2 regions of the Ottowia sp. SB7-C50 genome follow, and region 2 is predicted to be linked to the other one. Evidence: predicted binding sites of a transcription regulator. Region 2 holds the regulator's gene; the other holds the start of a gene.

Region 1 (5,793 bases), 150 kb from region 2:
CGAAAGCAAGTGCGTGGCCGGCGTGGGCGTGATGTTCTACGTGCTGCTGGCGCTGCGCGCCGAACTGCGTGCACGCGGCGCTTTCGACCTGGCCAGCCAACCCAAGCTGGATGCGCTGCTGCCGCTGGTGGCGCTGGGCACGGTGGCCGACGTGGTCAGACTGGACGCCAACAACCGCCGGCTGGTGGCGCAGGGCCTGCGGCGCATTCGCGCGGGGCAGATGCCGGTGGGCCTGTCGGCGCTGTTTGCGGTCGCCGGCCGGGTCGCGGCCAAGGCGACCACCTTCGATTTTGGCTTTGCGCTGGGCCCGCGCATCAACGCCGCCGGCCGTCTGGCCGACATGACGCTGGGCATCGAGCTGCTGCTGACCGACGACGCCGCGCGCGCCGACGAGCTGGCGCGCACGCTGGACGCCATCAACCGCGAGCGGCGCGAGATCGAAGGCGGCATGCGCGAGCAGGCGCTGCAGATCGCCGCCGGCCTTTTCGACGACACCCAGGCGCCGCCCGCCGCGCTGGCCGTGTTCGACCCCGACTTCCACGAAGGCGTGGTCGGCATCGTCGCCGCGCGGCTGAAGGACCGGCTGCACCGCCCCACTTTCGTGTTTGCCGCCAGCAGCGCGCCGGGGCACGAACATGAACTGAAGGGCTCGGGCCGCTCCATCCCCGGCTTTCACCTGCGCGACGCGCTGGACCTGGTGGCCAAGCGCCACCCCGGCGTCCTGGTCAAGTTTGGCGGCCACGCCATGGCGGCCGGCTGCACCATTGCCCAGCAGCACTTCGACACCTTCGATCAGGCGCTGCAGCGGGTGGCGGCCGAATGGCTGGACGCCGCCACGCTGACGCGCAAGCTGGAGACCGACGGCCCGCTGCCGCCGGAATACCGCCGCGCGGACATGGTCGACACGCTGCACCGCGAAGTCTGGGGTCAGGGCTTTGCGCCGCCGGTGTTCAGCGAAGAGGTCGAGGTGGTCAGCCAGCGCCTGGTGGGCGAAAAGCACCTGGCGCTGAAGCTGCGCCACCAGGGCCAGCCGGTCGATGGCATCTGGTTCGGCCGCACCGACCCGCTGCCCGCGCGCGCGCGCCTGGCCTTCCGGCTGGAGGCCGACGAATGGCAGGGCGTGCGGCGCGTGCGGCTCATGGTGGAAGGCGTGGCGGCATAAGCTCATGCTGAATGCGTCTAAGCGTGGATGCGACAATACGGGGTTTCCCTCATCGCCCGCGCAAGTTCCATGGCCGCCTTCGACGAAGAAAAAGTCCTCACCGTCCACCACTGGACGGACCGCCTGTTCAGCTTCACCACGACGCGCTCGACCAGCCTGCGCTTTTCGAACGGCCACTTCACCATGATCGGCCTGCGCGTCAACGGCAAGCCGCTGCTGCGCGCGTATTCCATCGTCAGCCCCAATTACCAGGAAACGCTGGAATTCCTCAGCATCAAGGTGCAGGACGGCCCGCTGACCAGCCGGCTGCAGCACATCCAGCCGGGCGACAGCGTCATCGTTGGCCACAAGCCCACCGGCACGCTGCTGATCGACTACCTGCTGCCGGGCAAGCGGCTGTACCTGTTCGGCACCGGCACGGGCCTGGCGCCGTTCATGAGCATCATCCGCGACCCCGACACCTACGAGAAGTTCGAGGAAGTGATCCTGGTGCACGGCTGCCGCCTGGTGTCTGAACTGGCCTACCGCGACTACATCACGCAGGAACTGCCGAAGCACGAATTCCTGGGCGAGATGGTGACCCAGCAGCTCAAGTACTACCCCACAGTGACGCGCGAGCCCTTCCCCACGCAGGGCCGCATTCCCGACCTGATCGAAAGCGGCCAGATGGCGCGCGACCTGGGTGTGCCACAGATCGACCCGCAGGTCGACCGCGTGATGCTGTGCGGCAGCCCCGAGATGCTCAAGTCCATCAAGCACGTGCTGGAAACGCGCGGATTCAACGAAGGCAACACCACCACGCCGGGCGACTTTGTGGTGGAACGGGCGTTTGTGGAGCAGTGAACGCGCGGCGGCAAAGAAACATGCCTCCAGCGCAGTCCAGATTAGCACATGTAGCTATCTTTTAGATAGCAAATGGGCGCCGACCCCAAGTCGCTTCAAACGGCCTGACGCGCGCGCTTCTTCTCCATCAGGCGCTGCAGCACCAGCGGCGCCACATACGGCGCCACGTCGCCGCCCAGTTGCGAAATCTCGCGGATCAGCGTGCTGCTGACCGACTGCAGCGTGGCCGCGGGGGTGAGGAAGATGGTTTCCACGTCCGGCGCCAGGTTGCGGTTCATGCCGGCCAGTTGCGCTTCGTAGTCGAAGTCGGTCACGCCGCGCACGCCGCGCACCATGGCCTTGCCGCCGCGCGCCACCACGAAGTCGCGCACCAGTCCGTCAAACGGGGCCACGCTCACGTTGTCGTAGCGGCTGGCGGCGTCGCGCGCCAGTTCCAGCCGTTCGTCCAGCGTAAACAGCGTCTTCTTGTGGTGCGCCATCGCCACGGCGATGATGACTTCATCGAACAACCCGGCCGCGCGGCGCACGATGTCTTCGTGGCCAAGCGTGATGGGATCGAAGGTGCCGGGGTAGACGGCGATGACGTGGCGGCTCATGGGGCGTGGTCTCCTGCGTTGGCGAACATTATTGCCGTGCCGAAATACCGTCATTCCCGCGAAGGCGGGAATCCATGCATCCACCAGCAGCACCCGTGCGCAACGCTTCTGGCTTCCCGCCTTCGCGGGACTGACGATGGAGGTACAGCCTCAAGCGGTGACTTTCGCATCAACCCGCGCAACGCCACAGCAGATGCGCGTGAACGGCGCCGGCCTGGAGGTGGCGGTGCACGGCCAGGCCGGCGTCGGCCAGCGCCGCATCGTTCCACGCGGCGGGTGCTTCCAGGTAGACGAAGCCCTGCGGCTGCAGCGCGCGCGCGGCGGCGGCCAGCGCGGGGGCGAACAGCGCCGCGGCGTCGAACGGCGGGTCGATCAGCACCAGATCGATGCCACCCGGTGCGAGCGCGCCCAGCGCCGCCACGCCATCGCCGCGCTGCACGCGCACGGCATCGGCTTTCAAGCGCGCCTTCAGCGTGCGCAGCGCGGCGACCAGGGCCGGGTCCTGTTCCACCAGCAGCACCTCGGCCGCGCCGCGCGACGCCGCTTCCAGACCCAGCGCGCCGGTGCCGGCAAAGGCATCCACCACGCGCCAGCCGGTCAGGTCCTGCCCCAGCCAGTTGAACAGCGTCTCGCGCACGCGGTCGGGCGTGGGGCGCAGGCCGGGCTTGTCGATCACGGGCAGCTTGGTGCGGCGCCACTGGCCGCCGATGATGCGCACTTCGTGCGGCGCATGGGCGGTGCGGCGGTCGGCAGGCGTGGCGGGTCGGCGAGGCATGGCGCGATTGTCGCCGCGCCCGCCTGCCCGGATATTTCATCGTGGCGACGTCCAGCGCGCCCGGCGGCGGGATGCCTGCGCGTGCGGCGTGGCGCAGCAGGGGCCAGGTGCCAGGCTGACCTGCATCAAGAATCGTCTGCGTGGCGGCGCGCGGCAACACCACCGGGGGCCGCGTTGCAGTACCCTTTGCAGCTTGTGGACACCCCGGACCGGAGCCCGCCATGACCCCATCGCCCAACCCGCCCGTCGACACCGACGCCCCGCTGAACAATTTTTCGCAATGCCACGCCGGCATCCTTCAGCACCTGGACAGCTTTGGCGAACTGCCGGCCCTGCTGGCCCCGGCGCAGCGCGCGCGTGCCGTCGCCGAGGACATCGTCCAGTTCTTCCGCACCGCCGCCTTTGCGCACCATGACGAGGAAGAGCGCGAGCTGTTCACCGCCGTGCTGGCCGCCGCCACGCCGGGCGAGGAGCGCGACCAGGTGCAGCAGATGACCGACGCGCTGACGCGCGAGCACCGCGACATCGAGGCGCAATGGAATGCGCTGGAGCCGCAGCTGAAGAAACTCGCCAAAGGCCAGCCGGCCGAGGTGGACGGCGACGCGGTGCGCCGCCTGGTCGATCAATACAAGGCGCACGCGCGCTGGGAAGAGCTGGAATTCCTGCCGCTGTCAGAGCGCATCCTGGGCCGCAACGGCAACCACATGGCCGCGCTGGGGCTGTCGCTGCACATGCGGCACCAGCCTGGCTTTCTGGCGCATATTTAGGCGCCCCCTGTGCCGCTGCGTCGCTTCCCCCAAGGGGGGACGGCACCAGCGGCCGGGCAAAGCCCGCTCCGCGGCGCCAGAATGAGTCTTCCCCCTGTGCCGCTGACGCGGCTTCCCCCAAGGGGGACGGCGCCAGCGGCCGGGCCAAGCCCGCTCCGCGGCTCCCCAGCATGGCCTGCTCCGCGGCCTTTTGAATACGGTGGGGGGTGCCCGCCTGCGCGGTGCATTGCTCCTGATTTAAGAGCTGCTTGCGCTTGTCGAGCTTGCGCTGGCGGCCTATTTGACTTGTGATTTTGGCGCGGCGCCGCCGAGCACCACCGTCACCATCTTCTCAGGTTGCAGCACGCGCTGGAAGGCGGTCTTGATCTGGTCGGCGGTGACGGCTTTCACCCGCTCGGTCCAGTGCTCCAAGTAGTCGAGCGGCAGGTTGTTCCAGGCGATGTTGGCCACGTTGTCGAGCAGCTTGCGGTTGCCGTCCAGGCGCAGCGGAAAGCCGCCGATGAGGTTGTCCTTGGCGGCCTTCAGTTCATCGGGCGTCGGGCCGTTTTGGACGAAGTCGGCAATCACCTGCTGCGACACCGCCAATGCGTCGGCCGCCTGATCGGGCCGGGTCTGCAGGCCGGCGGTGAAGGCGCCGGCGTGCAGGCCGGGGGCGAAGTAGCTGTACACGCTGTAGCTCAAACCGCGCTTTTCGCGCACCTGCGTGGTCAGGCGCGAGGTGAAGCCGCCGCCGCCCAGGATGTGGTTGCCGACCAGCAGCGCAAAGAAATCCGGGTCGCTGCGCTTGTAGCCCGGCTGGCCGATGAGCACGTGGGCCTGCGCCGATTCAAAGGGGATGCGCTCGTCTTTCGGCGCCGGCAAAGGCGCCACCTCGGCCACCGGCGGCAGCGGCCCGCAGGTGGAGCCTTGGGGCAAGCGGCTGAGCAGCTGCGTCACGATCTGGTCGGCCTGCGCGCGGGTTACGGCGCCAACCAGGCTGACCTTGGCGCGGCACGGGCGGATGAAGTCGGCGTAGCGCGCGCGCATGTCGGCCGTGGCGATGCGCGCCAGCGATTCGGGCGTGGTCTCAAAGCCATACGGGTGCTCGCCGTACACGCCTTTCTGGAACGCCAGCCCGGCGATGGTGCCGGGGCGCGTGCGCGCTTCCTTGATCGACGCCGAGATGCGCTGGCGCTCGCGCTGCCACACGTCGTCGGGCCAGGCCGGATCGCCCAGCTCGCGCGCGGCCAGCTGCACCGACTTTTGCAGCAGATCGGGTTCGGTCAGCGTGCGCAGTTGAAAGCTCATGCGGTCGTCGCCCGCGCTGCCGCCGAACGACGCGCCCAGATCGGCCCAGGCTTCGCCCAGCTGGTTTTCGTCCAGCGCCGGCTGGCCATCGCGCGCGGCCACGCCCTTGCCGGCCATCAGCGCGGTGACGCTGGCCAGGCCTGCCTTGTCGGCCGGGTCGCGCCGGCTGCCGGCGTCGAAGTCGGCCTGCACGTCGAGCATGGGGATGGCCATGCTTTCGACCAGATAGACCTGCGCGCCGCTGGGTTGTGTCCAGTGCTGGATGGGGATGGCGGCGAAGGCGGTTGAAGCGGCAAAAAGGGCGCCTGCGCTTGTCAGACAAGCCCAAGCAGCTATCGTTTTGGTAGGAGCGGGCTTGCCCGC
Region 2 (5,793 bases):
CTGGTGTTCGGACTGGTGTTCGTCGTAGCTGGCGTGGCGTTCAAGTTCGGTGCCGTGCCTTTCCACATGTGGATTCCCGACGTGTATCAAGGCGCACCCACGGCGGTCACGCTGATGATCGGCGCGGCGCCCAAACTGGCGGCGTTTGCCATGGCGATCCGCCTGCTGGTCGAAGGCCTGTTGCCGCTCGCCTTCGACTGGCAGCAGATGCTGGGCCTGCTGGCCATCGCGTCGCTGCTCATCGGTAACCTGGCGGCCATTGCGCAAACCAACATCAAGCGCATGCTGGCGTATTCGACAATCTCCCACATGGGCTTCGTGCTGCTGGGTCTGATGGCGGGTGTGGTCAATGGCAACGCGCTGGCTGCGGCCAATGCGTACAGCTCGGCCATGTTCTACGTCGTGACCTACGTACTGACCACGCTGGCGGGTTTCGGCGTCATCCTGCTGCTGTCGCGCGAGGGGCATGAGAGCGAGGAGATCGCTGACTTCGCCGGACTCAACAGCCGCAGCCCGCTGTACGCCGGCATCATGGCGATTTGCCTGTTCTCGATGGCAGGGCTGCCGCCCTTGGTGGGTTTCCAGGCCAAGCTGTCGGTGCTGCAGGCACTGGTCAGCACGGGGCAGGGCGCCTACATCGGGCTGGCCGTGTTCGCCGTCATGATGTCCTTGATCGGCGCGTTCTACTACCTGCGCGTCATCAAGGTCATGTACTTTGACGATCCGGTGTCCGACGCCGCCCTCGATGCGCCGATGGACATGCGTGCCGTGCTCACGGCCAACGGCGCGTTGCTGCTGATTCTGGGCATCCTGCCTGGCGGATTGATGGCGCTGTGCGCCAAGGCCATCGTGCAGATGCTGGCCACCTGAGAATGAGTCAATCGGTTTCGATCTGGCTGCTCATTCTGCTGGCATTCGTTGCCGCCAACCTGCCGTTCGTCAACCAACGCCTGTTGACCGTGGTGCCGCTCAAGGCACCGGTCAAGAACCTGGCCTGGCGGCTCGCTGAATTGCTGTTCTGGTATGCGGTCGTCATCGGTATCGGCATGGCGATGGAGCGCGCGGTGGGGCAGAACCAGTCGCAAGGCTGGGAGTTCTACGCCGTCACCGGCGCCATGTTCCTGACGCTGGCGTTTCCGGGCTTCGTCTATCGCTATCTGGTGCGCCGGGGCGGCCGATGAGCGACCATCTGGCCGAGGTTCGCGTCGACGGGCGCGAAGTCCTCAAAGGGCACTTTCTCCACGCCTTCTGCGATCAAGTCAGACTGCCCGATGGCACAACGGCACAGCGCGAATACGTTGTTCACCCCGGCGCGGTGATGATCGTGCCGTTGCTGCAGACGGCCACGGGTTCGACCGAATTGGTGCTGGAGCGGCAGTATCGCTACCCTGTGCAGCAGGTGATGGTGGAGTTTCCCGCCGGCAAGCTCGATGCCGGCGAAACCACGCTCCGCTGCGCCCAGCGCGAGCTGCGTGAAGAAACCGGGTACACCGCCCGTGAATGGGCGCGTGCCGGCGTGCTGCATCCCGTAGTGTCCTACTCGACCGAATTCATCGAGATCTGGTTTGCCCGCGACTTGCAAGCGGGCGAACGCCGTCTGGACGAGGGCGAGTTTCTCGATGTGTTCACCTTGCCCGTCCACGAATTGATTGCCTGGTGTCGCGATGGCCAGGTCACCGACGCCAAGACGCTTATTGGGGCGCTCTGGCTGCAGAACGTGCAAAGCGGCGCCTGGAAGCTGGATTGGCAGGCAGCGGTGCCCGACTGACGCCATGAAAGTGCTCGACCTTCAATGCACGCACGGCCATGCTTTCGAGGGCTGGTTTTCGTCCGAGGACGACTTTCAGGACCAGCTCACGCGGCAGTTGCTGGCGTGCCCGATGTGCGGCGACAGCCAGGTCGTGAAGCTGCCCAGCGCGCCCCGGCTTAACCTGGGCTCGACGACCGCGCCGGCCACACCGTCGGCTCCCCCGTCCGCAGTACCGACCGAACGTTCCACGGCAGCGGTCATGCCAGCTGCGGCGATGCAGGCCGCCTGGCTGCAAATGGTGCGTCGCGTGGTGGCGTCTACCGAGGACGTGGGCGAACGCTTTGCCGAAGAGGCGCGCCGCATGCACTACGGCGAAGCGGCGGAGCGGGGGATTCGGGGCCAGGCCTCCATCGAGCAGACGGAAGAATTGCTGGACGAAGGCATTGTCGTGCTGCCGCTGCCTTTGCCGCCCGGCTTCAAGGACACGCTTCAGTAACTCTTGGTCTTGGTCGCCCTGCGAGGACGGCAGGGGCGGTGTGATGGCAGTCGCTCAGGCGCACGCCGGCGCGTTGACGATGGCGCGCAGCGCTTCCGTATCCACAATGCGCACGTGGCGCTGCTTCACTTCGACGATGCCTTCCTCGGCAAACTTCGAGAACGTGCGGCTCACGGTTTCGAGCTTCAGCCCCAGGTAGCTGCCGATTTCTTCGCGGGTCATCCGCAGCACCAGTTCGCTCTGGGAAAACCCGCGCGCATGCAGCCGCTGAACCAGGTTCAGCAGGAAGGCGGCCAGGCGCTCTTCGGCGCGCATGCTGCCCAGCAGCAGCATCACCCCGTGCTCACGCACGATCTCGCGGCTCATGATCTTGTGTACATGCGTCTGCAGGGCCGGCACCTGGCGCGACAACTCCTCGATGCGGTCGTACGGCATGACGCAGACTTCGGCGTCTTCCAGCGCCACGGCATCGCACGTATGTCGGTCGCCCACGATGCCGTCGAGGCCGATGATTTCTCCGGCCATCTGGAAGCCTGTCACCTGATCGCGGCCGTCCTCGGTGGCGATGCAGGTCTTGAAGAAGCCCGTGCGAATGGCATACAGCGCATTGAAAGTATCGCCGTTGGAGAACAGCGGCGATCCCCGCTTGATCTTGCGCCGCGTGGCGACCAGGTCGTCCAGCTTGCCCAGGTCGTCGCCCGACAGACCCATCGGCATGCATAGCTCGCGCAGGTTGCAGTTGGAGCAGGCGACTTTGATGGTTTGCGGCGTCATGCGGGCACGTGGGCAAGGTGGATCTTGAGCATCGTCAAGCAAGCCCATTTTAGGCCATGCGGTCGTTGCACCCCAAAGCCTTGATTCAACGCAAAAACCCGACGAATCCGCTCGGATACCTTGATCATTGTCAAGGCGCCAGCCGCTCGACACGGCGAAAGTTCGGGGTCAGGTTCAAAGGAAAAAAGCGATGACCGCCATCACCACCGGACTGCTGACCAAGTTCGACGTTCCCGGCCCGCGCTACACCTCGTATCCGACGGCAGACCGGTTCGTCGAGGCTTTTGGCGAGGCAGACTATGTGCAGGCGCTGGACCAGCGCCGCGCCGGCCCCGCGGCGCTGGCGTTGCCGTTGTCGCTGTACGTGCACATCCCGTTTTGTGAATCGCTGTGCTACTACTGCGCGTGCAACAAGATCATCACCAAGCACCATGAGCGCAGCGCACCTTATCTGCGCTATCTGAGCAAGGAGGTGGACCTGCACGTGCAACACCTGGGTGCGGGCCTGCCCGTCAGCCAGTTGCACCTGGGCGGCGGCACGCCCACCTTTTTCAGCGACGATGAACTGCGCGAGCTGATGTCCATGCTGCGCCGCAACTTCAGCCTGGTGCCGGGCGGTGAATACTCCATCGAGGTGGACCCGCGCACCGTGGACGAGGCACGCCTTGAAACGCTGGCGCGACTGGGTTTCAACCGCCTTAGCCTGGGTGTGCAGGATTTTGACCCGCTGGTCCAGAAGGCCGTGCACCGCATCCAGCCGGCCGACAAGGTGTTCGCGCTGGTCGATGCGGCGCGCCGCATCGGCTTTGAATCGATCAACGCCGACCTGATCTACGGGCTGCCCAAGCAGACGCCGGAGTCGTTCGAGCGCACGCTGGCGCAGGTGAGCGAACTGCGGCCGGACCGCATCGCGCTCTACGCCTATGCACACCTGCCGGAGCGCTTCAAGCCGCAGCGCCGCATCATCGCCATCGACCTGCCGGGTGCGGCCAACAAGGTCGCCATGCTGGCGCGCGCGCTGGCCGCCTTTGAAGCGGCCGGCTACGACTACATCGGCATGGACCACTTCGCCCTGCCCAACGACGCGCTGGCGGTCGCCAAGCGGCAGGGGCGGCTGCACCGCAACTTCCAGGGCTACAGCACGCAGCCGGATTGCGACCTGATCGGCCTGGGCGTGTCCGCCATCGGCAAGGTGGGGGCCACCTACAGCCAGAACGCCAAGTCGCTGGAGGAATACCAGGACCTGCTCGACCACGGGCATCTGCCGGTGGTGCGTGGCTTGGCGGTGTCGCGCGACGACCTGCTTCGCCGCGCCGTCATCATGGCGTTGATGTGCCAGGGCGAGGTGTTGTTCGAGTCGATCGAGCTGGCGCACCTCATCGACTTCCGCGATTACTTCGCTGCTGAGCTGGAAGCCTTGCGCGCCATGGAGGACCAGGGCCTGGTCAAGCTGAGCGATACCGGCATCCAGGTCACGGCCCTGGGCTGGTTCTTCGTGCGCGGCGTGGCCATGATGTTCGACAAGTACCTGCAGGCCGACCGCACGCGCGCCCGCTTCTCCAAGATCATCTGATGTCGCGCCGCGCCACAGGGGCAAGGCTTCGATGACAGAATGACGGCGAGCCTTTGTCGGCTCGCCTCTGGTTTTGCGTATCCACTGACTGCATGCAAGCTTCTCTTGCCGTGACCGCCCTTGTCATGGGCCTGGCGGGCGGCCCCCACTGTATTGCCATGTGTGGCGCGGCCTGCGCCGGCATCGGGCAGGCGGCGGCGCCGCGCGGCACGCAGGCCATCGGGATGTTCCAGGTGGGGCGCGTGGCGGGTTACGCCGCGCTGGGCGCGGTGGCCTCGGCCACCATGCAGGGGCTGGGCTGGCTGACGGTGCAGTCCGCCGCGCTGCGGCCGCTGTGGACCATGGTCCATGTCGCGGCCATCATGCTCGGCTTGTTGCTGCTGATCCAGGCGCGTCAGCCCGCGTGGCTGGAAACCGGCGCGCGCCGCGTGTGGGCCAGGGTGCGCTCGGCAACGCAGTCCATGGGCCTGGTGGCGCCGCTTGGCCTGGGCGTGGCTTGGGCCTTGTTGCCGTGCGGGCTGCTGTATTCGGCCGTGATGGTTGCGGCGCTGGCGGGCAGCGTGCCCGGCGGCGCGGCCGTCATGGCGCTGTTCGCGCTGGGGTCGGGCGTATCGCTGTGGGCCGGTCCGTGGCTGCTACTGAAGCTGGGCAACCGCACAGACAGGCCATGGGGCATGCGCCTGGCGGGTCTGGCGCTGCTGCTGACCGCCGGCTGGGGCTTGTGGATGGGCCTGGTGCACGATCAGGCGCCCTGGTGTGTCGTGCCGCGCTGACTGAGCGCGCTGGCGCACGTCCTGCCCACGGCTGCGGCCATCAACCCGCCAGCGCCGACAGCCCCTTGTTCAGCATGTAGACCGACAGCACAGCCAGCACGACCGCGAAGGCGCGCTTGAGCTTCTTGACCGGCAGCGTGTGCGCGGCCTTGGCGCCCACCGGCGCCATCAGCACGCTGCAGCACGCGATGACCACCAGCGCAGGCAGCCACAGATAACCGAACGAATAGGGCGGCGTGTCGGTCAGCCCTTGCCCCGCGACGACGTAGCCCGCCACGTTGGCCAGCGCAATCGGAAAGCCCAGCGCAGCGCTGGTGGCCACCGCGTTGTGGATGGCGACGTTGCACCAGGTCATGAAGGGCACGCTGACGAAGCCACCCCCGGCACCCACCAGCCCCGAAAGAAAGCCGATGACGCCGCCCGCGCC

The links. The regulator FNR, encoded in region 2, switches genes on or off when oxygen is low (the NO sensors DNR and NnrR bind a similar motif). The targets are predictions, from matches to a motif close to TTGATNNNNATCAA.
Positions count from the first base shown of each region.
Region 1: a site for FNR is predicted at 3,492-3,505, ahead of R0D99_RS07330 (hemerythrin domain-containing protein). Genes of this name have one in related genera too.

Region 1 is NZ_CP136995.1:1,533,276-1,539,068, reverse strand. Features, by position in the region: partial or broken gene recJ (single-stranded-DNA-specific exonuclease RecJ) at 1-1,162, shown strand, start outside; gene R0D99_RS07345 (ferredoxin--NADP reductase) at 1,232-2,005, shown strand; gene coaD (pantetheine-phosphate adenylyltransferase) at 2,101-2,601, opposite strand; gene rsmD (16S rRNA (guanine(966)-N(2))-methyltransferase RsmD) at 2,771-3,376, opposite strand; gene R0D99_RS07330 (hemerythrin domain-containing protein) at 3,598-4,143, shown strand; gene R0D99_RS07325 (pitrilysin family protein) at 4,420-5,793, opposite strand, start outside.
Region 2 is NZ_CP136995.1:1,681,121-1,686,913, forward strand. Features, by position in the region: gene nuoN (NADH-quinone oxidoreductase subunit NuoN) at 1-870, shown strand, start outside; gene R0D99_RS08030 (DUF2818 family protein) at 873-1,181, shown strand; gene R0D99_RS08035 (NUDIX hydrolase) at 1,178-1,768, shown strand; gene R0D99_RS08040 (DUF1178 family protein) at 1,773-2,246, shown strand; gene fnr (fumarate/nitrate reduction transcriptional regulator Fnr) at 2,301-3,020, opposite strand; gene hemN (oxygen-independent coproporphyrinogen III oxidase) at 3,211-4,593, shown strand; gene R0D99_RS08055 (sulfite exporter TauE/SafE family protein) at 4,686-5,366, shown strand; partial or broken gene R0D99_RS08060 (sulfite exporter TauE/SafE family protein) at 5,407-5,793, opposite strand, start outside.